DNA from 4 places in the Sedimentibacter sp. MB35-C1 genome. Region 1 is predicted to be linked to each of the others. Evidence: a T-box and tRNA genes for the amino acid it is inferred to sense, from the RefSeq annotation. Region 1 holds a T-box; the other regions hold tRNA genes.
What was found. A T-box is a leader RNA that pairs with one kind of tRNA and senses whether it is charged. The one in region 1 lies ahead of ileS (isoleucine--tRNA ligase), so its partner is inferred to be a tRNA-Ile.
Positions count from the first base shown of each region.

Region 2: it encodes a tRNA-Ile, which carries the amino acid that the T-box ahead of ileS (isoleucine--tRNA ligase) is inferred to sense. The anticodon was not compared.
Region 3: it encodes a tRNA-Ile, which carries the amino acid that the T-box ahead of ileS (isoleucine--tRNA ligase) is inferred to sense. The anticodon was not compared.
Region 4: it encodes a tRNA-Ile, which carries the amino acid that the T-box ahead of ileS (isoleucine--tRNA ligase) is inferred to sense. The anticodon was not compared.

Region 1 is NZ_CP133188.1:234,194-241,861, reverse strand. Features, by position in the region: gene RBQ61_RS01165 (ABC transporter permease) at 1-124, shown strand, start outside; gene RBQ61_RS01160 (ABC transporter permease) at 128-946, shown strand; gene RBQ61_RS01155 (ABC transporter ATP-binding protein) at 939-1,883, shown strand; gene RBQ61_RS01150 (ABC transporter ATP-binding protein) at 1,917-2,723, shown strand; gene RBQ61_RS01145 (tRNA1(Val) (adenine(37)-N6)-methyltransferase) at 2,770-3,513, shown strand; T-box leader at 3,784-3,997, shown strand; gene ileS (isoleucine--tRNA ligase) at 4,142-7,270, shown strand; gene ptsP (phosphoenolpyruvate--protein phosphotransferase) at 7,552-7,668, shown strand, end outside.
Region 2 is NZ_CP133188.1:2,714,923-2,722,590, reverse strand. Features, by position in the region: rRNA gene RBQ61_RS13105 (23S ribosomal RNA) at 1-1,406, shown strand, start outside; rRNA gene rrf (5S ribosomal RNA) at 1,589-1,705, shown strand; tRNA gene RBQ61_RS13095 (tRNA-Asn) at 1,709-1,783, shown strand; tRNA gene RBQ61_RS13090 (tRNA-Leu) at 1,797-1,881, shown strand; tRNA gene RBQ61_RS13085 (tRNA-Met) at 1,894-1,969, shown strand; tRNA gene RBQ61_RS13080 (tRNA-Met) at 2,047-2,120, shown strand; tRNA gene RBQ61_RS13075 (tRNA-Glu) at 2,221-2,292, shown strand; tRNA gene RBQ61_RS13070 (tRNA-Val) at 2,416-2,488, shown strand; tRNA gene RBQ61_RS13065 (tRNA-Asp) at 2,565-2,641, shown strand; tRNA gene RBQ61_RS13060 (tRNA-Thr) at 2,699-2,771, shown strand; tRNA gene RBQ61_RS13055 (tRNA-Tyr) at 2,792-2,876, shown strand; tRNA gene RBQ61_RS13050 (tRNA-Gly) at 2,879-2,953, shown strand; tRNA gene RBQ61_RS13045 (tRNA-Gly) at 2,969-3,042, shown strand; tRNA gene RBQ61_RS13040 (tRNA-Arg) at 3,106-3,179, shown strand; tRNA gene RBQ61_RS13035 (tRNA-Gln) at 3,186-3,260, shown strand; tRNA gene RBQ61_RS13030 (tRNA-Gln) at 3,274-3,348, shown strand; tRNA gene RBQ61_RS13025 (tRNA-Lys) at 3,362-3,437, shown strand; tRNA gene RBQ61_RS13020 (tRNA-Ser) at 3,440-3,528, shown strand; tRNA gene RBQ61_RS13015 (tRNA-Ser) at 3,547-3,633, shown strand; tRNA gene RBQ61_RS13010 (tRNA-Trp) at 3,647-3,719, shown strand; tRNA gene RBQ61_RS13005 (tRNA-Pro) at 3,741-3,814, shown strand; tRNA gene RBQ61_RS13000 (tRNA-Ile) at 3,825-3,898, shown strand; tRNA gene RBQ61_RS12995 (tRNA-Ile) at 3,921-3,994, shown strand; tRNA gene RBQ61_RS12990 (tRNA-Phe) at 4,029-4,104, shown strand; gene RBQ61_RS12985 (ribonuclease H-like domain-containing protein) at 4,155-5,120, opposite strand; gene RBQ61_RS12980 (DNA internalization-related competence protein ComEC/Rec2) at 5,199-7,532, shown strand; gene holA (DNA polymerase III subunit delta) at 7,522-7,668, shown strand, end outside.
Region 3 is NZ_CP133188.1:1,255,990-1,263,657, forward strand. Features, by position in the region: rRNA gene RBQ61_RS05760 (16S ribosomal RNA) at 1-1,029, shown strand, start outside; rRNA gene RBQ61_RS05765 (23S ribosomal RNA) at 1,355-4,418, shown strand; rRNA gene rrf (5S ribosomal RNA) at 4,601-4,717, shown strand; rRNA gene rrf (5S ribosomal RNA) at 4,886-5,002, shown strand; tRNA gene RBQ61_RS05780 (tRNA-Glu) at 5,130-5,201, shown strand; tRNA gene RBQ61_RS05785 (tRNA-Tyr) at 5,242-5,326, shown strand; tRNA gene RBQ61_RS05790 (tRNA-Gly) at 5,329-5,400, shown strand; tRNA gene RBQ61_RS05795 (tRNA-Gly) at 5,420-5,493, shown strand; tRNA gene RBQ61_RS05800 (tRNA-His) at 5,506-5,582, shown strand; tRNA gene RBQ61_RS05805 (tRNA-Cys) at 5,597-5,670, shown strand; tRNA gene RBQ61_RS05810 (tRNA-Arg) at 5,680-5,753, shown strand; tRNA gene RBQ61_RS05815 (tRNA-Gln) at 5,760-5,831, shown strand; tRNA gene RBQ61_RS05820 (tRNA-Gln) at 5,840-5,914, shown strand; tRNA gene RBQ61_RS05825 (tRNA-Lys) at 5,929-6,001, shown strand; tRNA gene RBQ61_RS05830 (tRNA-Ser) at 6,014-6,100, shown strand; tRNA gene RBQ61_RS05835 (tRNA-Pro) at 6,113-6,186, shown strand; tRNA gene RBQ61_RS05840 (tRNA-Ile) at 6,197-6,270, shown strand; tRNA gene RBQ61_RS05845 (tRNA-Ile) at 6,293-6,366, shown strand; tRNA gene RBQ61_RS05850 (tRNA-Phe) at 6,425-6,500, shown strand; gene RBQ61_RS05855 (YhdT family protein) at 6,899-7,222, shown strand; gene panF (sodium/pantothenate symporter) at 7,266-7,668, shown strand, end outside.
Region 4 is NZ_CP133188.1:2,725,026-2,732,693, reverse strand. Features, by position in the region: rRNA gene RBQ61_RS13210 (16S ribosomal RNA) at 1-811, shown strand, start outside; tRNA gene RBQ61_RS13205 (tRNA-Ala) at 935-1,010, shown strand; rRNA gene RBQ61_RS13200 (23S ribosomal RNA) at 1,156-4,218, shown strand; rRNA gene rrf (5S ribosomal RNA) at 4,401-4,517, shown strand; tRNA gene RBQ61_RS13190 (tRNA-Asn) at 4,521-4,595, shown strand; tRNA gene RBQ61_RS13185 (tRNA-Leu) at 4,609-4,693, shown strand; tRNA gene RBQ61_RS13180 (tRNA-Met) at 4,706-4,781, shown strand; tRNA gene RBQ61_RS13175 (tRNA-Met) at 4,859-4,932, shown strand; tRNA gene RBQ61_RS13170 (tRNA-Glu) at 5,033-5,104, shown strand; tRNA gene RBQ61_RS13165 (tRNA-Val) at 5,228-5,300, shown strand; tRNA gene RBQ61_RS13160 (tRNA-Asp) at 5,377-5,453, shown strand; tRNA gene RBQ61_RS13155 (tRNA-Thr) at 5,511-5,586, shown strand; tRNA gene RBQ61_RS13150 (tRNA-Arg) at 5,635-5,711, shown strand; tRNA gene RBQ61_RS13145 (tRNA-Lys) at 5,727-5,799, shown strand; tRNA gene RBQ61_RS13140 (tRNA-Lys) at 5,817-5,889, shown strand; tRNA gene RBQ61_RS13135 (tRNA-Ser) at 5,895-5,983, shown strand; tRNA gene RBQ61_RS13130 (tRNA-Pro) at 5,988-6,061, shown strand; tRNA gene RBQ61_RS13125 (tRNA-Ile) at 6,072-6,148, shown strand; tRNA gene RBQ61_RS13120 (tRNA-Ile) at 6,168-6,241, shown strand; tRNA gene RBQ61_RS13115 (tRNA-Phe) at 6,246-6,321, shown strand; rRNA gene RBQ61_RS13110 (16S ribosomal RNA) at 6,610-7,668, shown strand, end outside.

The sequences.
Region 1 (7,668 bases):
TATTGTTCTTTTACAGGGACTGGTCATGTTTATAACCTCGTCTGTAATAGTTATTACGCTTCTGGTTGATGTTCTGATTATGGTTATCAATCCCAGGATAAAGTCCGTTGAAAGAGGGGAATAATAAATGAAAAGGAAATTAAGCCTAAGCCTTGGAATTATACTTGTTTTAACAATAGTTGCGGTATGGGTGGTTTCATTTGTATACATGCCTTACCCACCTAATGAAATGAATATATCTCAAAGATTTATTAAACCGGGGGAAGACAGCGGACATATATTGGGTACCGATAATTTTGGACGAGATATATTTTCAAGAATTATGTATGGCTCAAGAAATGTATTGCTGGTAGGAATAGGTTCAGTTACACTTGGGACGATAATAGGCATTATTCTTGGTGCGTCGGCAGCGATGTTTAAGAAAATGAGCTCTGTAATAATGAGAATAATGGACGGGCTGATGGCATTCCCGGGAATACTTCTGGCGTTGATGCTTGTAACTGTTGTGGGAAAAGGAACAAAAGGATCAATTGCAGCAATTAGTATTTTTATGATTCCAGTATTTTCAAGGCTGGTTTATTCGATGATTCTAGATACGGAAAATCTTGTTTATATAAAAGCCGCAAGAAGTTATGGCAGTACGTATTTTCAAATATTTACGAGGCATTTTGTCCCGGCTATGCTTCCAAGACTTATAACACAGTACAGCTCAGCCATCGGTTCGGCAGTAATGATTGAAACATCACTCTCTTTTTTGGGGCTTGGAATTCAGCCTCCGCATGCTAGTTGGGGAATGATGCTTAGCGAATCAAGACAGTTTTTTCTGCTGCATCCTTATCTAGCTGTAGCGCCGGGAATTGCAATTATAATTACGGTTCTCGGGTTTAACCTCATAGGTGACGGATTAAATGACATGCTTATTAACAGGAGGTCTGCCAATGAATGAATCCGTGGTTTTGAAAAATCTAAGCATTAAAGCAGGAGAGAAACATCTTGTCAGGGAGCTGTCTCTTAATATTCAGGAAGGCGAAATATTCGGACTTGTGGGAGAATCTGGATCTGGTAAGACGCTTACGGCTAAATCCATAATAAATGTACTGCCGGAGGGATTAAGTTATGCAGCGGATGAAATGCGGACCGCAGGCAGAGATATATTGAAAATGTCGAAGAACGAAAAAAGAATTCACATAGGTAAAAATGCAGGATATATTCCGCAAAACACGGTTTTTTATCTTCATCCCATGATTAAAATAAAGAACCAGATAGCCGACGGTTATATGTACCATATGAAAAAAAACAAAACAGAAGCATTACTAAGGGCTTCTGTACTTCTGGAAAAAGTAGGATTTGATAATCCACGGAATATTTTGAATTTTTACCCGTGGCAGCTGAGCGGAGGCATGCGTCAGAGAGTTAACATAGCAATGGCGTTGATGAACGATCCGAAGGTAATTATAGCCGACGAGCCTACAACCGCCTTGGATTCCACCGTGCAGAGGCAGGTAATGGAGTTGTTTAAGGAAATAAACAAGGAATTGGGCATTTCCATATTATTAATTTCTCATGATTTGGGACTAGTAAGGCATTACAGCCGCGGCTTGGCTGTTATGTATGCTGGTAAGGTAGTAGAATCAGGACGAACAGAAGAAATATTCAATAACCCCAAGCATCCATATACTCAGCTTTTGATGAAAATTATACCGTCTCTTAAAATGAGAAAGAACGAGCCGCTTGCAGAAATTCATGGATACGTACAGGATGAGGAGAGAGATGCCGAAGGATGTTTGTTTATAAAAAGATGTCCTCATGCAACGGATGTATGTGCAAAGTATGCTGAGGAGCATAATAACGACGGACATTATTACAGATGCAATCTGGAGTAAAAATTTCTGCTGTTATGTCAGGGGAGAAGCAATATGGAAACCAATAATAATGAAATAATTTTGGAAGTTAAAAATATAAGAAAAGAATATGCCGTTAAGAAACATTTCTTAACAGGCAGGGTGTTGGAAAAAATTGCGGCTGTAAAAAACACTTCTTTTGAGGTCAGAGAAGGGATGGCTTTGGGAATTGTGGGAGAATCCGGAAGCGGTAAGTCCACAACTGGAGAAATAGCAGGCGGATTACAGAGACAGACATACGGCAGCGTATTTTACTGCGGAAAAAATATTGATGAAATGTCAGACTATGAGTATCAGGAATATAGACGCAATGTCCAGTTTATATTTCAGGACCCCAAAAGTTCAATGGACCCTAATTATACAATAGGAGACAATGTTTCATTTCCGATTTTAACATTAAAACTTGCTAAAAACAAAAAAGAAGCGTACGAACTGGTTTCGGAAATGCTTGAAAGAGTGGGCCTCAATGAAAAAATAAAAGACAAATATCCGTCTGAAATAAGCGGAGGGCAATGCCAAAGGGCAGCCATAGCCAGAGCGCTGATTGTGAATCCAAGAGTCATAATATGCGATGAGCCGGTATCTGCTCTTGACGTTTCAATTCAGGCGCAGATATTGAATCTTTTGAAGCAGCTTCAAACAGAACTTAAAATTTCATATATTTTTATTTCTCATGATATTGGAGTAGTAAACTATATGTCAGACACTATACTTGTTATGAACAGGGGAAGCATAGTTGAATCGGGAGAGGCAAGGGAAGTCCTTATTAATCCACAGAATGAATACACAAAGAAGCTCATAAACAGCGCATTTATAAATTAGTATAAATGCATGATGCGTTAAATATAATCAATTAGGAAAGGATGCTATGGAAGTAGAATTAAGAGAAAATGAAAAAATAGAAGATCTCCAGTGCAACGGACTGAAAATAATTCAAAATAAAAGCTGGTTTTGTTTCGGCATGGATGCTGTTTTGCTTACAAATTACTGCGATATAAAAAACAATTCTAAAATAGTTGATTTGGGAACCGGTACAGGAATTATTCCAATACTTCTGAGCGGAAAGAGAAATTATTCAAAGGCATATGCGGTTGAAATCCAGGAAGAAGTTGCAGAAATGGCAAGGCGCAGCGTGGGGCTTAATAATCTGCAAGATAAAATTGAAGTACTTAATATAGATTTGAAAAATGCGTTGGATCACATGGAACCAAATTCTTTTGATGCCGTAATCTCCAATCCTCCGTACAAGCTTGGCAACAGCGGAATTGTTAATCCCTCTGATAAAAAGGCAATTTCAAGACATGAAATTATGTGTTCGCTGGAGGATGTAATAAGTACCGCGGCATCTCTTTTAAAGCAATATGGAAGGTTTTACATGGTGCATCGCCCTGACAGACTGGCTGATATTATGTGCCTGTTCAGAAAATACCGGTTGGAGCCGAAACAGATTCGATTTGTTCATCCCAGATCTGCTGCCAAACCTAATATGATGTTGATAAGGGCATCAAAGAATGGTAATCCCGAGTTGAAATTTGATCCTCCGCTTTACATCTATGGCGATGACGGAAATTACACCAATGATGTGTATGAAATTTACGGGATGGAAAAATAATTATAAATTTAATAGAAAAGCTCTGTTTGCTATCATACCTAATCGGACGGCAGTTTAAACAATTTTCGCTCATAGTTGACCCCCTAAAGAAAGTATTTGTTAATAGTCTAATTACTTAATGTGTAAAAAAACATACTGATTGTAAAATAATACTTAATAATACCGTGCTTCTAACGTGTAAGTGTTAATAAATGTATATTGTTTTTAAAAAGCAATTTATTCCTTGACTTTGTCTGCGTTTTAATATATCATTATACAGAAATAAAATAAATAAAGGCAGTGATTGGAACAGTAGGCACAGAGCGGTCTATAAGAGATATAATCGAGTGGTGAAAGATTATAATTCCAAATGTGTTGAAGATCATCCATGAGCTTGATTTCTGAAACTAAGTAAGAAATTACGTATAAATGCGTTAAATTTTTGAGTGACATATTTAGTGTATTTATATGTAATTTGGGTGGTACCGCGGATTTCGTCCCATGTCTTAAGACATGGGATTTTTATGTTGGACAGAGAGTTAACCTTTTTTGCCGATTAATCTGCGGCAAACCGCTTTTACAGCAGAATTAAGACAGGATATATGTGACAATCAAGCCGAATTATTATATTAAATAGCAGGAGGAAAAAATGAAGCAATTTAAAGATATCTCAAAAGCCGATTATAAACAGACAGAGCAAGAAATATCAAAATATTGGGATGAGATAAACTTGCTCAAGCAAAGCGTTGAGACAAGAAATGATAAAGAACCGTTCATATTTTATGAGGGGCCGCCGACAGCTAACGGCAAACCAGGAATTCATCATGTTATAGCAAGAACTCTGAAAGATTCTGTATGCAGATTCAAAACAATGGAAGGTTACCAGGTAAACAGGAAGGCAGGATGGGACACACATGGACTGCCGGTTGAAATTGAAGTTGAAAAACAGCTGGGACTAAAAGATAAGACAGATATCGAACAATATGGAATAGACAAGTTTAACGAAAAGTGCCGTCATTCAGTATTTACTTATGAGGCGCTGTGGCGTGAAATGACAAAGAGGATGGCATATCTTATAGATCTTGATCATCCATATATAACACTTGAGAACGACTATATTGAATCCGAGTGGTGGATACTTAACAACATATTCAAACAGGGACTTATGTATGAAGGTCACAAAATCCTTCCATACTGCCCGAGATGCGGAACCGGTCTTGCTTCACATGAAGTTGCTCAAGGCTATGAAGAAATAAAGACTATGACTGCATATGCAAAATTCAAGAAAAAAGGCGCAGATGAATATTTCCTTGCATGGACAACAACTCCATGGACGTTATTGTCGAATGTTTCGCTGGCAGTGCACCCGGATGTAGAATATTTGAAGATAAAGATAAAAGATACCGAAGATGCCAAGGGAGAAGTTTTCTATATTTCCAAACCGTTGGTTGATAAAGTAATTTCAGAAGAATACGAAGTGCTGGAGGAAATGAAGGGCAAAGATTTGGAATTCATGGAATATGAGCAGCTCATGCCTTATGTTGAAATACCTTCAGGCAAAAAAGCATTCTTTGTAACATGTGCAGATTACGTCACTACCGAGGACGGAACAGGTATAGTTCATACAGCTCCTGCGTTCGGTGAAGATGACTACAATACGGGAAGCAGATACAATCTTCCGGTTATAAATCCTGTTGATGATACAGGAAGATTCAGAGGAACACCATGGTCAGAAATGTTTGTAATGGATGCTGATAAGCCTATATTAAAATGGCTGAAGGAAAACGGAAAACTGTATAAAAAAGAACAGGTTCTCCACAACTACCCACACTGCTGGAGATGCCATACGCCGTTACTTTACTATGCAAGACCAAGCTGGTACATTCAAATGACAAAACTGAAAGACAAATTAATAGAAAACAACAACTCTGTGGAATGGTATCCTGAGTTTGTAGGTGAAAAGAGATTTGGCAACTGGCTTGAAAATCTAAATGACTGGGCTATTTCAAGAAGCCGTTACTGGGGAACTCCGCTGCCTTTGTGGAGATGCGAATGCGGTCACGTGGAAAGCATAGGCTCAAGGAAAGAATTAGCCGAAAAGGCAGTTGAAGAAATAGATGAAAAAACAATTGAGTTGCACAGACCATACGTTGATGATGTGCACATTGTCTGCCCAAAATGCGGCAAGCATATGACTAGAGTAAAGGATGTAATAGACTGTTGGTTTGATTCAGGAGCAATGCCTTATGCACAATGGCACTATCCGTTTGAAAACAAGGATGAATTTGATAAGTTATTCCCTGCGGATTTCATATGCGAAGGAATTGACCAGACAAGAGGCTGGTTCTATTCATTAATAGCAATCTCAACATTTGTTATGGGAAAATCACCATATAAGAGAGTGCTGGTTAATGATTTGATACTTGACAAATACGGCAAAAAAATGTCTAAATCAAGAGGAAATACAGTTAATCCGTTTGACTTGTTTGATAAATACGGTGCAGATGCGTTGAGATGGTATTTGCTTTACGTATCTCCGGCATGGGCACCTACAAAATTTGATGAAGACGGATTAAAAGAAGTGTTAAGCAAGTATTTCGGAACTATCAAAAATGTATATACGTTCTTTGCACTGTATGCAAATACAGATTCCATAGACCCGAGCAAGTTCTTTGTTGAGTACAAAGACAGACCGGAGTTGGACAGATGGATAATTTCCAAATTCAACAATTTGGTTAAATATGTGAGAGAAAGCATGAATGCTTACGACCACAACAAGAGCGTAAGAGCAATTCAGGAATTTGTTAACGAGGATTTGTCAAACTGGTACATCAGACGTTCGAGAAGAAGATTCTGGGTGACAGAGCTTACAGAGGATAAAAAAGCCGTTTACAATACAACATATGAAATATTGGTAGGCATTGCACAATTAACTGCTCCGTTTGCTCCTTATTTATCAGAAGAAATATACAGAAACCTGACAGGAGAAGTATCTGTCCACATCAGCTACTATCCTGAAGTTCATGAAGAGTTAATAGATGAAAATGTTGAAAAGAGAATGGATCTTGTAAAAGATCTTGTCAAGTTGGGAAGAGCTTCAAGAGAAAATGCAAAAATAAAGGTAAGACAGCCTATACGAAGAATTCATATAGATGGAAAATATCAGCAGCTTATTGACGATTTAGTTCCTTTGATCAAGGAGGAGCTCAATGTCAAAGAGGTTGTCTTTGAACACGATTTAAATGAATTTATGGATTTCGCATTAAAACCAAATTTCAAGGTTGCAGGCCCGATGCTTGGGAAAAATGTAAAGGCATTTGCCGCAACGCTGGCAAAGGCTGATTCTTTGGATATAATCACAAAAGTTCAGGCAGGGGAAAAATGTGAGTTGACAGTTAATGATCAGACTGTGGAACTTAACGAAGAAATACTTGATATACGTATTTCAGCGAAGGAAGGCTACGATGTTTCAACCGGAAACAACCTGTTTACAATTATCGACACTAACCTTACAGAAGAGTTAATAAATGAAGGATATGCCCGTGAGTTCATATCAAAGGTTCAACAGATGAGAAAGAATAACGGATATGAAATGATGGACAGAATTAAAATATTCTATAACGGTTCGGAAGAAATAATTAAGGCTGTTAATAAGTTTGAAGAATTTATCAAGAGTGAAACATTGGCTGATGTAATAGAAAAATCAGAAGACAGCTCTATGGAAGTTCAAAACCTGAACGGTATTGAAACAGGAATGAAACTTGAAAAAATTAAATAAATAATATTACTTTTTAGGTATAAACGGTATAGAATTTTACTATACCGTTTTGCCTGTTTCTGAAAAAAATTTATTTTCTGTGATTTCCCACATCGGAACAGCACAAATTCAACAATGAAAACATTATCCCTTAAAATGTTGAAATTGCAATATTTTTTTCGTTGACAACAGCTTGCTATGGGTAATATAATAATATAAATTGGCGAAAATATATCTATAAGAAAATTATCATTTTAAACATACAAAACAGATAATTGTAAAATCTGAAAGGTAGTGATTAGATGAAAGGGTTAGGCGTTTCACCGGGAATTGGGATTGGAAAGGCTTTTTTAATAGAGAAAAAAACTATGGATATAAGGAAAATTTATATCTCAGATGTCAAAAAAGAAATTATAAGG
Region 2 (7,668 bases), 1.1 Mb from region 1:
TACAGGCAAATCCGTAACGTCAATCCTGAGATACGAATGGGAGCGAAAATAAGTAGTGAAGCAGCTGAGCCCACACTGTCAAGAAAAGCCTCTATCGAGCAAGAAGGTGCCCGTACCGTAAACCGACACAGGTAGGCAAGGAGAGAATCCAAAGATGAGCGGAAGAACTATTGTTAAGGAACTAGGCAAAATGACCCCGTAACTTCGGGAGAAGGGGTGCCCTTCAGAGTGAAGACAGAACTGTTGGAGCTTAGAAGGGCCACAGAAAACAGGCCCAAGCGACTGTTTACCAAAAACACAGGTATCTGCTAAATCGAAAGATGAAGTATAGGTGCTGACACCTGCCCGGTGCTGGAAGGTTAAGGGGAGAAGTCATCGAAAGAGAAGCTTTGAACTTAAGCCCCAGTAAACGGCGGCCGTAACTATAACGGTCCTAAGGTAGCGAAATTCCTTGTCGGGTAAGTTCCGACCCGCACGAAAGGTGTAACGATTTGGGCACTGTCTCAACAATAGATCCGGTGAAATTGTAGTACTCGTGAAGATGCGAGTTACCCGCGGCAGGACGGAAAGACCCCATGGAGCTTTACTGCAGGCTGACATTGGAATTCGGTAGCAATTGTACAGAATAGGTGGGAGGCAGAGAAATCGGTACGCCAGTATCGGTGGAGCCAACGTTGGGATACCACTCTATTGTTACTGAATTTCTAACATGATACCGTGAACCGGTATATGGACACTGTCAGTTGGGCAGTTTGACTGGGGCGGTCGCCTCCGAAAGAGTAACGGAGGCGCTCAAAGGTTCCCTCAGCACGGTCGGAAATCGTGCGAAGAGTGTAAAGGCAGAAGGGAGCTTGACTGCGAGAGAGACATCTCGAGCAGGAACGAAAGTTGGACTTAGTGATCCGGTGGCACCGAGTGGAAAGGCCATCGCTTAACGGATAAAAGCTACCCTGGGGATAACAGGCTTATCTCCCCAAGAGTCCACATCGACGGGGAGGTTTGGCACCTCGATGTCGGCTCGTCTCATCCTGGGGCTGAAGCAGGTCCCAAGGGTTGGGCTGTTCGCCCATTAAAGAGGCACGCGAGCTGGGTTCAGAACGTCGTGAGACAGTTCGGTCCCTATCCGCCGTGGGCGCAGGAAATTTGAAGGGAGCTGTTCCTAGTACGAGAGGACCGGAATGGACAGACCGCCGGTGCATCAGTTGTCACGCCAGTGGCATAGCTGAGTAGCTGAGTCTGGATTAGATAAGCGCTGAAAGCATCTAAGCGCGAAACTAGCCCTAAGATAAGATTTCCCATCACGCAAGTGAGTAAGACCCCGATATGTTAACGGGTTGATAGGTTGCATGTGTAAGTGCAGCAATGCATTCAGCTGAGCAATACTAATAGGTCGAGGTCTTGACCTCAAAGATGCCCTAACCCAATTTTTTCGACTAAAAGGAGAAAAAAATTGAAGGTAGGTCATTCGCAACGAATTCCCAATTTATGCGACGCAAGGAGCAAGTAAATTGGTAAATGAGACTGCGCAAAAATGTCTAATCTAAAAATTCCTATGCGATTTTGAAAGTTCTGAAAGAACTTTTATATATCTGGTGACAATAGCGAAGAGGACACACCCGTACCCATCTCGAACACGGAAGTTAAGCTCTTCAGCGCTGATGATACTTGGCGGGCAACTGCCTGGGAAAGTAAGACGTCGCCGGGTTATTCCGAGGTAGCTCAATGGTGGAGCAACCGGCTGTTAACCGGTAGGTCGTGGGTTCGAGCCCCACCCTCGGAGCCAACAAAGATACAAAGCCGAAGTGGCGGAATTGGCAGACGCACAGGACTTAAAATCCTGCGAACCTCAAATTCGTACCGGTTCGAGTCCGGTCTTCGGCATCAATGAATTTTCGCGGGATAGAGCAGTTGGAAGCTCGTCGGGCTCATAACCCGGAGGCCGTTGGTTCGAATCCAGCTCCCGCTACCAAAAGTAATTAAGCTCAAGACTAAGCGTTTCTGAGCATTCAAATAACACTTTAAAGTACACTTGTGTTATTGAAATATGGCGGCGTAGCTCAGTTGGCTAGAGCATGCGGTTCATACCCGCAGTGTCAGCGGTTCAAATCCGTTCGCCGCTATCAAGATGCCCTAACCCATTTTTTCAATTAATATTGGGAAAAAGATGATGGTAGGTCATTGGCAGCAAGTTCAAAATTTTTGAACGAGAATGTACAATAAGGCCCTATGGTCAAGCGGTTAAGACACCGCCCTTTCACGGCGATAACCCGGGTTCGAGTCCCGGTAGGGTCATGATGCCCTAACCCCATTTTTCAGAGTTTCTTTCTGAAAAATGGATGGTAGGTCATATGTAACGAATTCCCAATTTTTGTGACGTAAGGAGCAGAAAAATTGGTGAATGAGACTGCAAAATATGGAAGCTTAGCTCAGTTGGGAGAGCATCTGCCTTACAAGCAGGGGGTCATAGGTTCGAGCCCTATAGTTTCCACTTAAGTCCTAACTTCATTAATCAGATTTTTCTGAAAAGTGTTGGTAGGTCAAATGCAGTGATTAACTGCAAAAGCGGCCTGGTAGTTCAGTTGGTTAGAATGCCAGCCTGTCACGCTGGAGGTCGAGGGTTCGAGCCCCTTCCAGGTCGCCATTAAAAAAAAGAAGTATAGTCGAAGAAGTAATTTATTGGCGTAAAACAATTATATATGCTGGTGTAGCTCAATTGGTAGAGCAACTGACTTGTAATCAGTAGGTTAGGGGTTCAAGTCCTCCCACCAGCTTTGTAACATTAAAAAAATAAGGAAGAGTTCCCGAGTGGCTAAAGGGGACGGACTGTAAATCCGTTGGCACCGCCTTCATTGGTTCGAATCCAATCTCTTCCACCATTGCGGAAGTGGCTCAGTGGTAGAGCATCGCCTTGCCAAGGCGAGGGTCGCGAGTTCGAATCTCGTCTTCCGCTCCAACATAAATTTATTTTGCGGGTGTAGCTCAATGGTAGAGCCCCAGCCTTCCAAGCTGGTCGCGAGGGTCCGATTCCCTTCACCCGCTCCAATATAACCTATTCAAATTCTTAAGAAATTTTTTAAAAATTTGGTAGTTTTTAGAAATTACTGAGCACCCATAGCTCAGTAGGATAGAGCAACGGACTTCTAATCCGTGTGCCGGGGGTTCGAATCCTCCTGGGTGCATTTTAGTGGGGTATCGCCAAGCGGTAAGGCACCAGACTCTGACTCTGGCATTCGTGGGTTCAAATCCTACTACCCCAGCCAAAGAATAAAGAATTGGGATGTCGCCAAGCGGTAAGGCACTAGACTTTGACTCTAGTATGCGTAGGTTCGAATCCTGCCATCCCAGCCATTTAATTTATTATGATCCATTAGCTCAGCAGGCAGAGCACTTGACTTTTAATCAAGGTGTCCGGCGTTCGAATCGCCGATGGATCACCATTGGAGAGGTATCGAAGTGGTCATAACGAGGCGGTCTTGAAAACCGTTTGGGTGTAAGCCCGCGTGGGTTCGAATCCCACCCTCTCCGCCAAATTAAACTATGCATAATGGAGAAGTACTCAAGTGGCCGAAGAGGCTCCCCTGCTAAGGGAGTAGATCTGACAAGGATGCGAGGGTTCAAATCCCTCCTTCTCCGTAAGTTACATAGTAGGAGTGTAGTTCAGTCGGTAGAACATTGGTCTCCAAAACCAAGTGTCGTGGGTTCGAGTCCTGCCACTCCTGTTTAAAATAGTTTTTATGCAACGGGGCGTAGCGCAGTTTGGTAGCGCATCTGGTTTGGGACCAGAGGGCCGCGGGTTCAAATCCTGCCGCCCCGATACTTAAAATGGGCTTATAGCTCAGGTGGTTAGAGCGCACGCCTGATAAGCGTGAGGTCGATGGTTCGAGTCCATCTAAGCCCACTGTACCAAAACATATTGTTTTGGGCCTTTAGCTCAGTTGGTTAGAGCGCCCGGCTCATAACCGGTAGGTCCAAGGTTCGAGTCCTTGAAGGCCCACTCATAAAACATTTAATTTGTTTATAATGAATTTGCCCAGATAGCTCAGTCGGTAGAGCAGGAGACTGAAAATCTCCGTGTCCGTGGTTCGATTCCGCGTTTGGGCACCAAATAAAAAGGCTTACAATAAGAAGTAAGCCTTTTTTGTTATTTAATAATATTATTTAAAAATAGAGTCTAAAACAGTTTTTATTAGATTTGATATGTTTGTGTAAAAGATTTTATCGTTAAATTTTATAGGAAGAAGGTTTCTTTTTATGCCTTCAATTGCTGTGTATTTTGGTACCTTATAATTTACATTATCAATAAAGAAAAACTCCATAATCTTGTCATCTTTAAAAAAATCTAATGGGATATGTAATTCCATTGTTTGAGAGGCTAAATCGGTCTTTAAGCTAAAGTTAATGTTTGTGTTTACATAATTAGTTTTTAACGCGCTTATTATGTTGCATTTACAAATTAAAGTATTCTTTTTTATTTTTGTGGACTCGCTGTTTATACTAACCATAAGGTTGTCATAATGAAGAATATTATCATACATATCAAGTATGCAGCTGAATAGTGTAGGAAGATTAAAAACATCCTCATAATTATGCTGTAATATCAATTCCGCAAATTCCTTTCTCGGTTCTATTCTGTACGCTTTGTATAATGTTATGATATCCTCTCCGCCTAGAGTGTCATTTCTATTAATATTAAAATATTTCTCAGCAGTTTTTAATTTCAAATTTTGAACTTCAATTTTATTTTTAATGTTTTTCATCCAATAGTATAAATCAACTTTAGTAAAGGTACTCAAATCAATATTAAGATTGTATTTTTGCATCTTTCGCATTAAAAATGGAATGTCAAAACTGTTTCCATTGTAGGTGATTATATACTCCTTTTTACTAATCAATTCGTAAAAGTATTTTAATGCTTCAGGTTCATCAATTGAATATTCACAGAATATCTGGGTAATTTTATAGCCATTGTTTTCATAAAGAAGAACAGTTATTGAAATTATATCAGAATATTCTCTGGACAGACCGGTTGTTTCTATATCAATAAAGAAGGATTTTTTTAATAAGTTATGTATATTTTCTTTAATGTTAATTAAATTTACTTCTCCGCTGTTAATGATCATTAATTCTCCTATCCTGCTTGTACAAAATTAGTTTTGATTTACGTCCCAAAATTTGGTAAAATATGTTGAGGTGTAATTATGCATGTATTAATTTATATTTTTGCTTTTTATGCAATTGGAATATTATCGTATGAGTGTGGATGTTTTGAATACTATTTAGCAGTTTCTGCGTTCATACTTGTTTATAATGCGTTTACCACTAAAAGATTCTTATACAGTCTTTCAATTGCAGCATTTGTTTTTTTATCATTTATTAATAGTTATTATAATTCAATTTTTGTATTAAAACAATACATTAATGAAGAGATAGACTTGGTTGTAGAAATTAGCCATAAAAATAAGCAGAGCTCTGAGTCTGAATATGTTAGCTATAATGCGCGAGTTTTAAGCATAAATAATTACAAATTAAGAGAAGAAGAAAATACGATAATTTATGTAAAAGAAGAGAACGAGGTTAAAGAAAACAGTGTTGCTCAATTTACCGGTAGAATAGCAGATAATAGGTTCAGTAAAAATAGAATGATGTTTAACTATGAAAATTATCTGAAATCGAAAAAAATAGGAGCAGTTGTTTTTTTGAAAGGAGATGTCAAAACTCTAAAAGAGAATGTTTCGTGGTTTAGAAGTCTATCAGTTGATTTTAAAAATTATACAGAAAACACATTCTATGATAAACTGGATAAAGAAAATGCAGACATAATTTTATCTATAATACTTGGAGATTCAGACTACTTGGATGAAAGTACGTATGACGGGATAAAGGGAATGGGACTAGCTCATATATTTGCTGTTTCAGGAACTCATATAGCACTTATGTATGTATTTTTGATTACATTATTTAGGCTTTTTTTAAATTATAGATTAAGCTGGGGATTAACATGGGTGTTGATTTGGGTATATGGTTTCCTTATAGGGTTTCCTGTTACAGTATTGAGAGCACTTGTAATGTTTACTGTGTTGTTCGGTGCCGAGATGTTTTACAGAAAATATAATTCTCTTAACTCTATAGGACTGGCTGCTCTTATTTTGACCTTATATAATCCTTTTTGGATTACGGATGCTGGATTTTTACTATCATTTACGGCTGCTTTGAGCCTGATTTTTTACAATCGCTATATTCTAAAATATGTATTATACAAAAATATAATAATAAAATCTATTTCTCTTTATTTATTTTTACAGCTATTTACATTACCTGTTGTAGCATATTACTTTAACTATCTGCCACTAATGGGTATATTTTATAATCTTATCCTTATACAAATTTTTTTGGTCATAATTATTTATGGCTTTATCTTATTGCTTACAAGCGGGTTTCTATTGGAATTTTTAGTGATTCCTTTTAAAATATTTGATTACATACTTTATTGTCTCAAATATATCATAAGCTTAGCAAATAATGTTGCATATAACGGAGTTATCATTCCAACAATGTCTGGATGTGAAATTATATTTTTTTACATTGTTCTTGCTGCAATGCTTTATTTTCTTTCATGCAATAGTTTTCGAATAAAAAAGTGTGTTATCACTATCTTATTAAGTTTTTGCATATTTGATTTTATAATCATTCCTTCTATGGATAGTAAGGTGTATTTTAATGTTGTAGACGCAAACCAAGGACTCTTCACAACAGTTAAATATAAAAATATAAATTTGATTTTTGATTGTGGAAGCAATAAAAACGGCTTTGGGGAGTATACAGCGGTTCCTTATCTTACAAAGCATGGAATAAGAACAATAGAAGGGGTTTTTATAAGCCATTGGGATGAAGACCATTATTCAGGGTTAAAAGAAATAATAAATAACAATATAAAAATCAAAAAAATTTTTTCTTCTTTTGATAGCGATGAATATAAAGTTAACATATTGAAAAAAGGAAACTTTTCTAATATAGATGAACGATTAAAAATAGAAACCTTATGGCCGGATAAAAATTATATAGCAAAAAGCACCAACAATGGATCGATGGTAATACTTATGAGTTTTGATAATATAAAAATATTTATGGCGGGAGATATTGAAATGGAAGCAGAAGATATGCTTCTAGGCATGGAGCATGCTGATATTCTTATAGTTCCGCATCATGGAAGCAAGACTTCGTCCACAGATAGTTTTGTAAATATGTTGAAGCCGGATTTAGCTGTAATAAGCTACGGTAATAATAATTACGGTATGCCATCGGAGGAGGTTATATCCAGATATGAAAGAAATAAGAGCACAATATTAACTACATATAATGAAGGAGAAATAAATTTTATTTTAAATGACGGCGAAATATATTATAATACATATACAGGACAGAAATCAGATAATTTTTATAAACTATATTTTACGGGATTAATACCGAATTTAATTAATTTTTGCCTGTTGCTTTATTGTATACTATACAAGGGAGAAAGGTATGAGCTATAAAATAATAATTGATTTGATTAAGAAAGATAAAGTTCCGGAATTTTTAATTTTATATGGGAATGAGGAATATTACATAGATAATGCAGTAAAACTCATTAAAAATAAATATGTCAGCGACGAATATGAAAGCATGAAT
Region 3 (7,668 bases), 1.0 Mb from region 1:
ACGTGCCAGCAGCCGCGGTAATACGTAGGGGGCGAGCGTTGTCCGGATTTACTGGGCGTAAAGGGTGAGTAGGCGGTAGTATGTGTCAGATGTAAAAGGCTAAGGCTTAACCATAGTTAGCATTTGAAACTGTATTACTTGAGTGCAGGAGAGGTAAGCGGAATTCCTAGTGTAGCGGTGAAATGCGTAGATATTAGGAGGAACACCAGTGGCGAAGGCGGCTTACTGGACTGTAACTGACGCTGAGTCACGAAAGCGTGGGTAGCAAACAGGATTAGATACCCTGGTAGTCCACGCTGTAAACGATGAGTGCTAGGTGTTGGCCAGCGATGGTCAGTGCCGAAGTAAACACAATAAGCACTCCGCCTGGGGAGTACGGTCGCAAGACTGAAACTCAAAGGAATTGACGGGGACCCGCACAAGCAGCGGAGCATGTGGTTTAATTCGAAGCAACGCGAAGAACCTTACCAAGGCTTGACATCCCCTTGACCAGTGCAGAGATGTACTCTCTTCTTCGGAAGCAAGGGAGACAGGTGGTGCATGGTTGTCGTCAGCTCGTGTCGTGAGATGTTGGGTTAAGTCCCGCAACGAGCGCAACCCTTATCCTTAGTTGCCAGCAGGTAAAGCTGGGCACTCTAAAGAGACTGCCGATGATAAATCGGAGGAAGGTGGGGATGACGTCAAATCATCATGCCCCTTATGTCTTGGGCTACACACGTGCTACAATGGTCGGTACAAAGGGAAGCGAAAGAGCAATCTGGAGCAAATCCCAATAAACCGATCCCAGTTCGGATTGTAGGCTGCAACTCGCCTACATGAAGTCGGAGTTGCTAGTAATCGCGAATCAGAATGTCGCGGTGAATGCGTTCCCGGGTCTTGTACACACCGCCCGTCACACCATGGAAGTTGGTAATACCCGAAGTCGCTGAGCTAACCGCAAGGAGGCAGGCGCCGAAGGTAGGATCAATGACTGGGGTGAAGTCGTAACAAGGTAGCCGTATCGGAAGGTGCGGCTGGATCACCTCCTTTCTAAGGAGAACTAAAGGACTTATGCTGTTTTATTGCTTGCTTTAAACAAAAGTAAAGCAAGACTGAAGGATACAGTATAAAACCACAGAACTTTGAAAATTGCATAGGAAAAAAGAGAAGATGCCTTACCCAATTTTTTCGACCGTAGGAAGAAAAAAATTGAAGGTAAGACATTCGCAACGAATTCCCAATTTATGCGACCATAAGGAGCAAATAAATTGGAGAATGAAACTGCGAGACATTGAGAAAAGTTAAATTCAAATTTTAAATAATAAATACAATTTAACCAAAAAAAAATGTTATGAAGACATAACAATGACAAACAGGTCAAGATAGAAAGGGCTAAGGGCGAATGCCTTGGCACTGGGAGCCGAAGAAGGACGTGGCAAACTACGAAATGCTGCGGGGAGGCGTAAGCAGCCGATAATCCGCAGATATCCGAATGAGGAAACTCACATAAGGTAAACCTTATGTATCATACAGTGAATAAATAGCTGTATGAGGGGAACGAGGGGAACTGAAACATCTAAGTACCCTTAGGAAGAGAAAATAAAAAATGATTCCGTAAGTAGCGGCGAGCGAAAGCGGAAGAGCCCAAACCAAGTAGAAATACTTGGGGTTGAGGACATATCAAAGAGACAGAAAACTGTAGCCGAAGAGAGCTGGAAAGCTCCTCCAAAGAATGTGATAGACACGTAAGCAAAACAGTTTGAAGCGAGGATATGATCCAGAGTACCACGGGACACGAGGAATCTTGTGGGAAGCAGGGAGGACCACCTCCCAAGGCTAAATACTACCCAGTGACCGATAGAGAACAGTACCGTGAGGGAAAGGTGAAAAGAACCCCGGGAGGGGAGTGAAAAAGAACCTGAAACCCTGAGCCTAAAAACAGTGGAAGCACAAAAGTGTGACCGCGTACTTTTTGTAGAACGGGCCAACGAGTTACAATATGCAGCAAGGTTAATAACCAAAGGTTAGGAGCCGAAGAGAAATCGAGTCTGAAAAGGGCGAAAGTTGTATGTTGTAGACCCGAAACCGGGTGACCTATCCATGTGCAGGTTGAAGCTAGAGTAAAATCTGGTGGAGGACCGAACCCATTAGCGTTTAAAAGCTACGGGATGACGTGTGGATAGCGGTGAAATTCCAATCGAACCCGGAGATAGCTGGTTCTCCTCGAAATAGCTTTAGGGCTAGCCTCAAGTAAGTATAGTGGGGGTAGAGCACTGAATGGTCTAGGGGCGTTATACGTTACCAAAACCTATCAAACTCCGAATACCATATATATGTTGCTAGGGAGTCAGACTATGTGAGATAAGTTTCATAGTCAAAAGGGAAACAGCCCAGATCACCAACTAAGGTCCCAAAATATAGATTAAGTGGAAAAGGATGTAAAACTACACAGACAACCAGGATGTTGGCTTAGAAGCAGCCATTCATTAAAAGAGTGCGTAATAGCTCACTGGTCGAGTGGTTTTGCGCCGAAGATGTCCGGGGCTAAAATCTATTACCGAAGTTGTGGGATGTCGTAAAGCTCTTCATCTGTTCAATGAAACGATAACTGAGGACATCTCAGTTCAAAATCCTTCATTAATTAAAATAGATAAAAAGGAAGGATTTTTGAAAAGCTCTAACGGGGCTAAAATCAAAATTGAGCGAATGAAGAGATTTACGACATCGGTAGAGGAGCATTGTGTATGGATAGAAGCACTACCGAAAGGAGTCGTGGACTGTACAGAAGAGAGAATGTTGGCATGAGTAGCGAAAGGTGAGTGAGAATCTCACCCATCGAAAGCCTAAGGATTCCTGAGGAAGGCTCGTCCACTCAGGGTAAGTCGGGACCTAAGCCGAGGCCAAAAGGCGTAGGCGATGGACAACTGGTTGAAATTCCAGTACCACCTTTAAGCGTTTGAGAAATGGGGTGACACAGGAGGGTAAGCTGGCGCACAGCTGGAAAAGTGCGTCTAAGTAAGTAGGGAGACGATACAGGCAAATCCGTAACGTCAATCCTGAGATACGAATGGGAGCGAAAATAAGTAGTGAAGCAGCTGAGCCCACACTGTCAAGAAAAGCCTCTATCGAGCAAGAAGGTGCCCGTACCGTAAACCGACACAGGTAGGCAAGGAGAGAATCCAAAGATGAGCGGAAGAACTATTGTTAAGGAACTAGGCAAAATGACCCCGTAACTTCGGGAGAAGGGGTGCCCTTCAGAGTGAAGACAGAACTGTTGGAGCTTAGAAGGGCCACAGAAAACAGGCCCAAGCGACTGTTTACCAAAAACACAGGTATCTGCTAAATCGAAAGATGAAGTATAGGTGCTGACACCTGCCCGGTGCTGGAAGGTTAAGGGGAGAAGTCATCGAAAGAGAAGCTTTGAACTTAAGCCCCAGTAAACGGCGGCCGTAACTATAACGGTCCTAAGGTAGCGAAATTCCTTGTCGGGTAAGTTCCGACCCGCACGAAAGGTGTAACGATTTGGGCACTGTCTCAACAATAGATCCGGTGAAATTGTAGTACTCGTGAAGATGCGAGTTACCCGCGGCAGGACGGAAAGACCCCATGGAGCTTTACTGCAGGCTGACATTGGAATTCGGTAGCAATTGTACAGAATAGGTGGGAGGCAGAGAAATCGGTACGCCAGTATCGGTGGAGCCAACGTTGGGATACCACTCTATTGTTACTGAATTTCTAACATGATACCGTGAACCGGTATATGGACACTGTCAGTTGGGCAGTTTGACTGGGGCGGTCGCCTCCGAAAGAGTAACGGAGGCGCTCAAAGGTTCCCTCAGCACGGTCGGAAATCGTGCGAAGAGTGTAAAGGCAGAAGGGAGCTTGACTGCGAGAGAGACATCTCGAGCAGGAACGAAAGTTGGACTTAGTGATCCGGTGGCACCGAGTGGAAAGGCCATCGCTTAACGGATAAAAGCTACCCTGGGGATAACAGGCTTATCTCCCCCAAGAGTCCACATCGACGGGGAGGTTTGGCACCTCGATGTCGGCTCGTCTCATCCTGGGGCTGAAGCAGGTCCCAAGGGTTGGGCTGTTCGCCCATTAAAGAGGCACGCGAGCTGGGTTCAGAACGTCGTGAGACAGTTCGGTCCCTATCCGCCGTGGGCGCAGGAAATTTGAAGGGAGCTGTTCCTAGTACGAGAGGACCGGAATGGACAGACCGCCGGTGCATCAGTTGTCACGCCAGTGGCATAGCTGAGTAGCTGAGTCTGGATTAGATAAGCGCTGAAAGCATCTAAGCGCGAAACTAGCCCTAAGATAAGATTTCCCATCACGCAAGTGAGTAAGACCCCCGATATGTTAACGGGTTGATAGGTTGCATGTGTAAGTGCAGCAATGCATTCAGCTGAGCAATACTAATAGGTCGAGGTCTTGACCTCAAAGATGCCCTAACCCAATATTTTCGACTAAAAGGAGAAAAAAATTGAAGGTAGGTCATTCGCAACGAATTCCCAATTTATGCGACGCAAGGAGCAAGTAAATTGGTAAATGAGACTGCGCAAAAATGTCTAATCTAAAAATTCCTATGCGATTTTGAAAGTTCTGAAAGAACTTTTATATATCTGGTGACAATAGCGAAGAGGACACACCCGTACCCATCTCGAACACGGAAGTTAAGCTCTTCAGCGCTGATGATACTTGGCGGGCAACTGCCTGGGAAAGTAAGACGTCGCCGGGTATGACCTAACCCGATTTTTCAGAGTTCTGTTCTGAAAAATGGCGGTAGGTCATCCGCAACGAATTCCCAAATTTTGCGACGTAAGGAGCAGAAAATTTGGTGAATGAGACTGCGATGTTGTTAGGGCAAAGGCTTTAGATAGTCAGTTCAAAACTTACAAAAACATTATCTGGTGACAATAGCGAAGAGGACACACCCGTACCCATCTCGAACACGGAAGTTAAGCTCTTCAGCGCTGATGATACTTGGCGGGCAACTGCCTGGGAAAGTAAGACGTCGCCGGGTATGACCTAACCGATTTTTCAGAGTTCTGTTCTGAAAAATCGACGGTTGGTCAACCGCAATGAGTTCCAGATTTGCATGAGCGACAGCGAGTAAGCAAATATGTGAAAGAAACTACGATGGCTATAAAGGCCCTATGGTCAAGCGGTTAAGACACCGCCCTCTCACGGCGATAACCCGGGTTCGAATCCCGGTAGGGTCATAGTTTAGGCTTGGCTCAGTTGTAAGAGTGTTTTAAAATCGGAAGAGTTCCCGAGTGGCTAAAGGGGACGGACTGTAAATCCGTTGGCACCGCCTTCATTGGTTCGAATCCAATCTCTTCCACCAATGCGGAAGTGGCTCAGTGGTAGAGCATCGCCTTGCCAAGGCGAGGGTCGCGAGTTCGAATCTCGTCTTCCGCTTCCAATATAAATTTATTTTGCGGGTGTAGCTCAATGGTAGAGCCCCAGCCTTCCAAGCTGGTCGCGAGGGTCCGATTCCCTTCACCCGCTCCAAGTTATGTTTTGGTGGATATGGCCTAGTCGGTTAGGGCGCCAGATTGTGGCTCTGGAGGTCGTGGGTTCGATTCCCACTATTCACCCCAATACTTAACATCGAGGCGCTATAGCCAAGTGGTAAGGCACAGGTCTGCAACACCTAGATCTCCAGTTCAAATCTGGATGGCGCCTCCAAAATTCTTTGCACCCATAGCTCAGTAGGATAGAGCAACGGACTTCTAATCCGTGTGCCGGGGGTTCGAATCCTCCTGGGTGCATTTTATTGGGGTATCGCCAAGCGGTAAGGCACCAGACTCTGACTCTGGCATTCGTGGGTTCAAATCCTACTACCCCAGTTAAAAATTGGGATGTCGCCAAGCGGTAAGGCACTAGACTTTGACTCTAGTATGCGTAGGTTCGAATCCTGCCATCCCAGCCATTTTAATTTATTATGATCCATTAGCTCAGCAGGCAGAGCACTTGACTTTTAATCAAGGTGTCCGGCGTTCGAATCGCCGATGGATCATTCAATATAAATGGAGAAGTACTCAAGTGGCCGAAGAGGCTCCCCTGCTAAGGGAGTAGATCTGACAAGGATGCGAGGGTTCAAATCCCTCCTTCTCCGTTACTACATATTCGGGGCGTAGCGCAGTTTGGTAGCGCATCTGGTTTGGGACCAGAGGGCCGCGGGTTCAAATCCTGCCGCCCCGATACTTAAGACGGGCTTATAGCTCAGGTGGTTAGAGCGCACGCCTGATAAGCGTGAGGTCGATGGTTCGAGTCCATCTAAGCCCACTATACCAAAACAATTTGTTTTGGGCCTTTAGCTCAGTTGGTTAGAGCGCCCGGCTCATAACCGGTAGGTCCAAGGTTCGAGTCCTTGAAGGCCCACTCATGACTCAATTTATGCGACGCAAGGAGCAAAAAAATGGGAAATGAGACCGAATTTGCCCAGATAGCTCAGTCGGTAGAGCAGGAGACTGAAAATCTCCGTGTCCGTGGTTCGATTCCGCGTTTGGGCACCAGAAGCGCAGCTGGAAAATCCGGCTGCTTTTTTACTGCATAATTTGATTAGGATAATTGGATAAAACAAAAGCTGTGAAAAAACACAGCTTTTTTATATTATCAGATTATTTAAGCGTTCTACTTTTACCTTTGATATGACCAAGTACAATTAAGTTGTAGCATCAAAGTAATATTTTGAAAAATAATTCAAATATAATTGTGTATTTTGAAATTATTTTCAGTTTTTGGGAGCAATAAGTTTATTATAGAAATTATTTTATTGAAAACATTTGCACAAGTGAATAGAATATAACAAAATTGCTACTTAGATATATTTATAGAAGAATCTAAATAATTGTCTGGTAGGCAGTATAATGATAGTCGTAATAATAATTAAAAAATATTAGGAGGTTATTGAATGAAGAAAGAAGAATTTTATGAAACTAATTATAGTTTGGATGAAATTGAAATGGACCCTCGATTTATTATTTGTGAAAAAGAAATGAAATTAGTTTTTGGAGTGCAAATTATTTTTACACTAGTTAGTATTATTGCAGCCTACTTGTTAGGCAGTGGAGATCCTAATAATTACAGTTATATTTTAGGATTGCCTACTTGGTGGTTTGCAATAATTGTCATTAGTGTAATATTTACTGGAGTAGTAATTTATATAACTAAATTTAAGTTGGTGGACATGGAATTAAGTGATGAAGTTGAGAATGACGATTTAGCAGTAAAATAATTACTAAACAAATACAACAATATTATTAAAAGGAGACATATAAATGGGTTATGAAATAAGTGCAAGTAGTCGTACAGCAATAATAATTACTTTTGCTATTTATACTTTGGGTATGATTGCAATCGGACTTTATTCAAAAAAAACAATGGATAAAACTGCAGTAGATAAATATGTTGATGAATTTTATACTGGCGGACGTGGTATGGGAGCTATAGTTGTTGCAATGATGGTAGCCGCTGGATTATGTAGTGCTGGAACATTTCTTGGAGGACCTGGTCTTGGTTACTCAGTTGGATTAACATGGGTTTTAGCTGGATTCTCTCAGATATTTATGAATTTTACAGTGTTTGGTGAAATAGGAAAGAAAGTTGGCATAGTTGCTCGAAGGATTAATGCACAATCCTATGTTGATTTATTTGTATCTCGCTATAACAGTAATAAATTTA
Region 4 (7,668 bases), 1.1 Mb from region 1:
CGGCTTACTGGACTGTAACTGACGCTGAGTCACGAAAGCGTGGGTAGCAAACAGGATTAGATACCCTGGTAGTCCACGCTGTAAACGATGAGTGCTAGGTGTTGGCCAGCGATGGTCAGTGCCGAAGTAAACACAATAAGCACTCCGCCTGGGGAGTACGGTCGCAAGACTGAAACTCAAAGGAATTGACGGGGACCCGCACAAGCAGCGGAGCATGTGGTTTAATTCGAAGCAACGCGAAGAACCTTACCAAGGCTTGACATCCCCTTGACCAGTGCAGAGATGTACTCTCTTCTTCGGAAGCAAGGGAGACAGGTGGTGCATGGTTGTCGTCAGCTCGTGTCGTGAGATGTTGGGTTAAGTCCCGCAACGAGCGCAACCCTTATCCTTAGTTGCCAGCAGGTAAAGCTGGGCACTCTAAAGAGACTGCCGATGATAAATCGGAGGAAGGTGGGGATGACGTCAAATCATCATGCCCCTTATGTCTTGGGCTACACACGTGCTACAATGGTCGGTACAAAGGGAAGCGAAAGAGCAATCCGGAGCAAATCCCAATAAACCGATCCCAGTTCGGATTGTAGGCTGCAACTCGCCTACATGAAGTCGGAGTTGCTAGTAATCGCGAATCAGAATGTCGCGGTGAATGCGTTCCCGGGTCTTGTACACACCGCCCGTCACACCATGGAAGTTGGTAATACCCGAAGTCGCTGAGCTAACCGCAAGGAGGCAGGCGCCGAAGGTAGGATCAATGACTGGGGTGAAGTCGTAACAAGGTAGCCGTATCGGAAGGTGCGGCTGGATCACCTCCTTTCTAAGGAGAACTAAAGGACTTATGCTGTTTTATTGCTTATTTAAAAACAATAAAAATTATGTATTTTAAATAAGACTGTTGAGCTAACAGTATAAAGTGGCTCTTTTTAAAACCAAATAATGTGGGGGTATAGCTCAGCTGGGAGAGCACCTGCCTTGCAAGCAGGGGGTCAGGAGTTCGAATCTCCTTATCTCCACCACTTTAACGACAAAGTTAAAGCGATACAGAACTTTGAAAATTGCATAGGAAAATGAAAAGAGAAGACATTAGTTAAATTCAAATTTTAAATAATAAATACAATTTAACCAAAAAAAAATGTTATGAAGACATAACAATGACAAACAGGTCAAGATAGAAAGGGCTAAGGGCGAATGCCTTGGCACTGGGAGCCGAAGAAGGACGTGGCAAACTACGAAATGCTGCGGGGAGGCGTAAGCAGCCGATAATCCGCAGATATCCGAATGAGGAAACTCACATAAGGTAAACCTTATGTATCATACAGTGAATAAATAGCTGTATGAGGGGAACGAGGGGAACTGAAACATCTAAGTACCCTTAGGAAGAGAAAATAAAAAATGATTCCGTAAGTAGCGGCGAGCGAAAGCGGAAGAGCCCAAACCAAGTAGAAATACTTGGGGTTGAGGACATATCAAAGAGACAGAAAACTGTAGCCGAAGAGAGCTGGAAAGCTCCTCCAAAGAATGTGATAGACACGTAAGCAAAACAGTTTGAAGCGAGGATATGATCCAGAGTACCACGGGACACGAGGAATCTTGTGGGAAGCAGGGAGGACCACCTCCCAAGGCTAAATACTACCCAGTGACCGATAGAGAATAGTACCGTGAGGGAAAGGTGAAAAGAACCCCGGGAGGGGAGTGAAAAAGAACCTGAAACCCTGAGCCTAAAAACAGTGGAAGCACAAAAGTGTGACCGCGTACTTTTTGTAGAACGGGCCAACGAGTTACAATATGCAGCAAGGTTAATAACCAAAGGTTAGGAGCCGAAGAGAAATCGAGTCTGAAAAGGGCGAAAGTTGTATGTTGTAGACCCGAAACCGGGTGACCTATCCATGTGCAGGTTGAAGCTAGAGTAAAATCTGGTGGAGGACCGAACCCATTAGCGTTTAAAAGCTACGGGATGACGTGTGGATAGCGGTGAAATTCCAATCGAACCCGGAGATAGCTGGTTCTCCTCGAAATAGCTTTAGGGCTAGCCTCAAGTAAGTATAGTGGGGGTAGAGCACTGAATGGTCTAGGGGCGTTATACGTTACCAAAACCTATCAAACTCCGAATACCATATATATGTTGCTAGGGAGTCAGACTATGTGAGATAAGTTTCATAGTCAAAAGGGAAACAGCCCAGATCACCAACTAAGGTCCCAAAATATAGATTAAGTGGAAAAGGATGTAAAACTACACAGACAACCAGGATGTTGGCTTAGAAGCAGCCATTCATTAAAAGAGTGCGTAATAGCTCACTGGTCGAGTGGTTTTGCGCCGAAGATGTCCGGGGCTAAAATCTATTACCGAAGTTGTGGGATGTCGTAAAGCTCTTCATCTGTTCAATGAAACGATAACTGAGGACATCTCAGTTCAAAATCCTTCATTAATTAAAATAGATAAAAAGGAAGGATTTTTGAAAAGCTCTAACGGGGCTAAAATCAAAATTGAGCGAATGAAGAGATTTACGACATCGGTAGAGGAGCATTGTGTACGGATAGAAGCACTACCGAAAGGAGTCGTGGACTGTACAGAAGAGAGAATGTTGGCATGAGTAGCGAAAGGTGAGTGAGAATCTCACCCATCGAAAGCCTAAGGATTCCTGAGGAAGGCTCGTCCACTCAGGGTAAGTCGGGACCTAAGCCGAGGCCAAAAGGCGTAGGCGATGGACAACTGGTTGAAATTCCAGTACCACCTTTAAGCGTTTGAGAAATGGGGTGACACAGGAGGGTAAGCTGGCGCACAGCTGGAAAAGTGCGTCTAAGTAAGTAGGGAGACGATACAGGCAAATCCGTAACGTCAATCCTGAGATACGAATGGGAGCGAAAATAAGTAGTGAAGCAGCTGAGCCCACACTGTCAAGAAAAGCCTCTATCGAGCAAGAAGGTGCCCGTACCGTAAACCGACACAGGTAGGCAAGGAGAGAATCCAAAGATGAGCGGAAGAACTATTGTTAAGGAACTAGGCAAAATGACCCCGTAACTTCGGGAGAAGGGGTGCCCTTCAGAGTGAAGACAGAACTGTTGGAGCTTAGAAGGGCCACAGAAAACAGGCCCAAGCGACTGTTTACCAAAAACACAGGTATCTGCTAAATCGAAAGATGAAGTATAGGTGCTGACACCTGCCCGGTGCTGGAAGGTTAAGGGGAGAAGTCATCGAAAGAGAAGCTTTGAACTTAAGCCCCAGTAAACGGCGGCCGTAACTATAACGGTCCTAAGGTAGCGAAATTCCTTGTCGGGTAAGTTCCGACCCGCACGAAAGGTGTAACGATTTGGGCACTGTCTCAACAATAGATCCGGTGAAATTGTAGTACTCGTGAAGATGCGAGTTACCCGCGGCAGGACGGAAAGACCCCATGGAGCTTTACTGCAGGCTGACATTGGAATTCGGTAGCAATTGTACAGAATAGGTGGGAGGCAGAGAAATCGGTACGCCAGTATCGGTGGAGCCAACGTTGGGATACCACTCTATTGTTACTGAATTTCTAACATGATACCGTGAACCGGTATATGGACACTGTCAGTTGGGCAGTTTGACTGGGGCGGTCGCCTCCGAAAGAGTAACGGAGGCGCTCAAAGGTTCCCTCAGCACGGTCGGAAATCGTGCGAAGAGTGTAAAGGCAGAAGGGAGCTTGACTGCGAGAGAGACATCTCGAGCAGGAACGAAAGTTGGACTTAGTGATCCGGTGGCACCGAGTGGAAAGGCCATCGCTTAACGGATAAAAGCTACCCTGGGGATAACAGGCTTATCTCCCCAAGAGTCCACATCGACGGGGAGGTTTGGCACCTCGATGTCGGCTCGTCTCATCCTGGGGCTGAAGCAGGTCCCAAGGGTTGGGCTGTTCGCCCATTAAAGAGGCACGCGAGCTGGGTTCAGAACGTCGTGAGACAGTTCGGTCCCTATCCGCCGTGGGCGCAGGAAATTTGAAGGGAGCTGTTCCTAGTACGAGAGGACCGGAATGGACAGACCGCCGGTGCATCAGTTGTCACGCCAGTGGCATAGCTGAGTAGCTGAGTCTGGATTAGATAAGCGCTGAAAGCATCTAAGCGCGAAACTAGCCCTAAGATAAGATTTCCCATCACGCAAGTGAGTAAGACCCCCGATATGTTAACGGGTTGATAGGTTGCATGTGTAAGTGCAGCAATGCATTCAGCTGAGCAATACTAATAGGTCGAGGTCTTGACCTCAAAGATGCCCTAACCCAATTTTTTCGACTAAAAGGAGAAAAAAATTGAAGGTAGGTCATTCGCAACGAATTCCCAATTTATGCGACGCAAGGAGCAAGTAAATTGGTAAATGAGACTGCGCAAAAATGTCTAATCTAAAAATTCCTATGCGATTTTGAAAGTTCTGAAAGAACTTTTATATATCTGGTGACAATAGCGAAGAGGACACACCCGTACCCATCTCGAACACGGAAGTTAAGCTCTTCAGCGCTGATGATACTTGGCGGGCAACTGCCTGGGAAAGTAAGACGTCGCCGGGTTATTCCGAGGTAGCTCAATGGTGGAGCAACCGGCTGTTAACCGGTAGGTCGTGGGTTCGAGCCCCACCCTCGGAGCCAACAAAGATACAAAGCCGAAGTGGCGGAATTGGCAGACGCACAGGACTTAAAATCCTGCGAACCTCAAATTCGTACCGGTTCGAGTCCGGTCTTCGGCATCAATGAATTTTCGCGGGATAGAGCAGTTGGAAGCTCGTCGGGCTCATAACCCGGAGGCCGTTGGTTCGAATCCAGCTCCCGCTACCAAAAGTAATTAAGCTCAAGACTAAGCGTTTCTGAGCATTCAAATAACACTTTAAAGTACACTTGTGTTATTGAAATATGGCGGCGTAGCTCAGTTGGCTAGAGCATGCGGTTCATACCCGCAGTGTCAGCGGTTCAAATCCGTTCGCCGCTATCAAGATGCCCTAACCCATTTTTTCAATTAATATTGGGAAAAAGATGATGGTAGGTCATTGGCAGCAAGTTCAAAATTTTTGAACGAGAATGTACAATAAGGCCCTATGGTCAAGCGGTTAAGACACCGCCCTTTCACGGCGATAACCCGGGTTCGAGTCCCGGTAGGGTCATGATGCCCTAACCCCATTTTTCAGAGTTTCTTTCTGAAAAATGGATGGTAGGTCATATGTAACGAATTCCCAATTTTTGTGACGTAAGGAGCAGAAAAATTGGTGAATGAGACTGCAAAATATGGAAGCTTAGCTCAGTTGGGAGAGCATCTGCCTTACAAGCAGGGGGTCATAGGTTCGAGCCCTATAGTTTCCACTTAAGTCCTAACTTCATTAATCAGATTTTTCTGAAAAGTGTTGGTAGGTCAAATGCAGTGATTAACTGCAAAAGCGGCCTGGTAGTTCAGTTGGTTAGAATGCCAGCCTGTCACGCTGGAGGTCGAGGGTTCGAGCCCCTTCCAGGTCGCCATTAAAAAAAAGAAGTATAGTCGAAGAAGTAATTTATTGGCGTAAAACAATTATATATGCTGGTGTAGCTCAATTGGTAGAGCAACTGACTTGTAATCAGTAGGTTAGGGGTTCAAGTCCTCCCACCAGCTCCATAATATTTAAAAGAAAATTTTGAGGATTTAACACAATAAAAATACTGAGCACCCATAGCTCAGTAGGATAGAGCAACGGACTTCTAATCCGTGTGCCGGGGGTTCGAATCCTCCTGGGTGCACCATTTAAATTTTAATATGACTCATTAGCTCAGCTGGTAGAGCACCTGACTCTTAATCAGGGTGTCCAGGGTTCGAGTCCCTGATGGGTCACTCAGCAAAATTAATACGATCCATTAGCTCAGCAGGCAGAGCACTTGACTTTTAATCAAGGTGTCCGGCGTTCGAATCGCCGATGGATCATTATTGGAGAGGTATCGAAGTGGTCATAACGAGGCGGTCTTGAAAACCGTTTGGGTGTAAGCCCGCGTGGGTTCGAATCCCACCCTCTCCGCCATTAACGGGGCGTAGCGCAGTTTGGTAGCGCATCTGGTTTGGGACCAGAGGGCCGCGGGTTCAAATCCTGCCGCCCCGATACTTAAAGCGGGCTTATAGCTCAGGTGGTTAGAGCGCACGCCTGATAAGCGTGAGGTCGATGGTTCGAGTCCATCTAAGCCCACCATACCAAAACAATTTGTTTTGGGCCTTTAGCTCAGTTGGTTAGAGCGCCCGGCTCATAACCGGTAGGTCCAAGGTTCGAGTCCTTGAAGGCCCATTGTGCCCAGATAGCTCAGTCGGTAGAGCAGGAGACTGAAAATCTCCGTGTCCGTGGTTCGATTCCGCGTTTGGGCACCATTTTTTAATAATTTATATAAAAACAAAAATTTATAAGATATTTTAAAATGTAATTGACATTCAGAAATGATTATGGTAAACTAACAAAGCTATTCAGAAATGAAGCAAAAAAAATAGTTGACAACATTGACAAGATGTGATAAGCTATTCAAGCTGTCGCAAAAAACAGCGAAGAACCTAGACAATAAAACAGCATAAGAAACCTTTGAGAGTTCAAAGAAAAAAAGAACTAAAGAACCAAAGTAAAGAAAGACAAAGATAAGCTAAGCGCTATCTTGAGCAAGAATATAAAACGAGAGTTTGATCCTGGCTCAGGACGAACGCTGGCGGCGTGCCTAACACATGCAAGTCGAACGAAGTATGTTTTTCGGAATATACTTAGTGGCGGACGGGTGAGTAACGCGTGAACAATCTGCCCTGTACAAAGGAATAGCCTCGGGAAACCGGGATTAAAACCATATAACACTTGATGACCGCATGGTTGATGAGTCAAATCGTTAGAGGTATAGGATGAGTTCGCGTCTGATTAGCTAGTTGGTGGGGTAAAGGCCTACCAAGGCGACGATCAGTAGCCGGCCTGAGAGGGTGAACGGCCACACTGGAACTGAGACACGGTCCAGACTCCTACGGGAGGCAGCAGTGGGGAATATTGCACAATGGGGGAAACCCTGATGCAGCGACGCCGCGTGAGTGAAGAAGGTTTTCGGATCGTAAAACTCTGTCCTTGGTGAAGAAAAAAATGACAGTAGCCAAGGAGGAAGCCCCGGCTAACTACGTGCCAGCAGCCGCGGTAATACGTAGGGGGCGAGCGTTGTCCGGATTTACTGGGCGTAAAGGGTGAGTAGGCGGTAGTATGTGTCAGATGTAAAAGGCTAAGGCTTAACCATAGTTAGCATTTGAAACTGTATTACTTGAGTGCAGGAGAGGTAAGCGGAATTCCTAGTGTAGCGGTGAAATGCGTAGATATTAGGAGGAACACCAGTGGCGAAGGCGGCTTACTGGACTGTAACTGACGCTGAGTCACGAAAGCGTGGGTAGCAAACAGGATTAGATACCCTGGTAGTCCACGCTGTAAACGATGAGTGCTAGGTGTTGGCCAGCGATGGTCAGTGCCGAAGTAAACACAATAAGCACTCCGCCTGGGGAGTACGGTCGCAAGACTGAAACTCAAAGGAATTGACGGGGACCCGCACAAGCAGCGGAGCATGTGGTTTAATTCGAAGCAACGCGAAGAACCTTACCAAGGCTTGACATCCCCTTGACCAGTGCAGAGATGTACTCTCTTCTTCGGAAGCAAGGGAGACAGGTGGTGCATGGTTGTCGTCAGCTCGTGTCGTGAGATGTTGG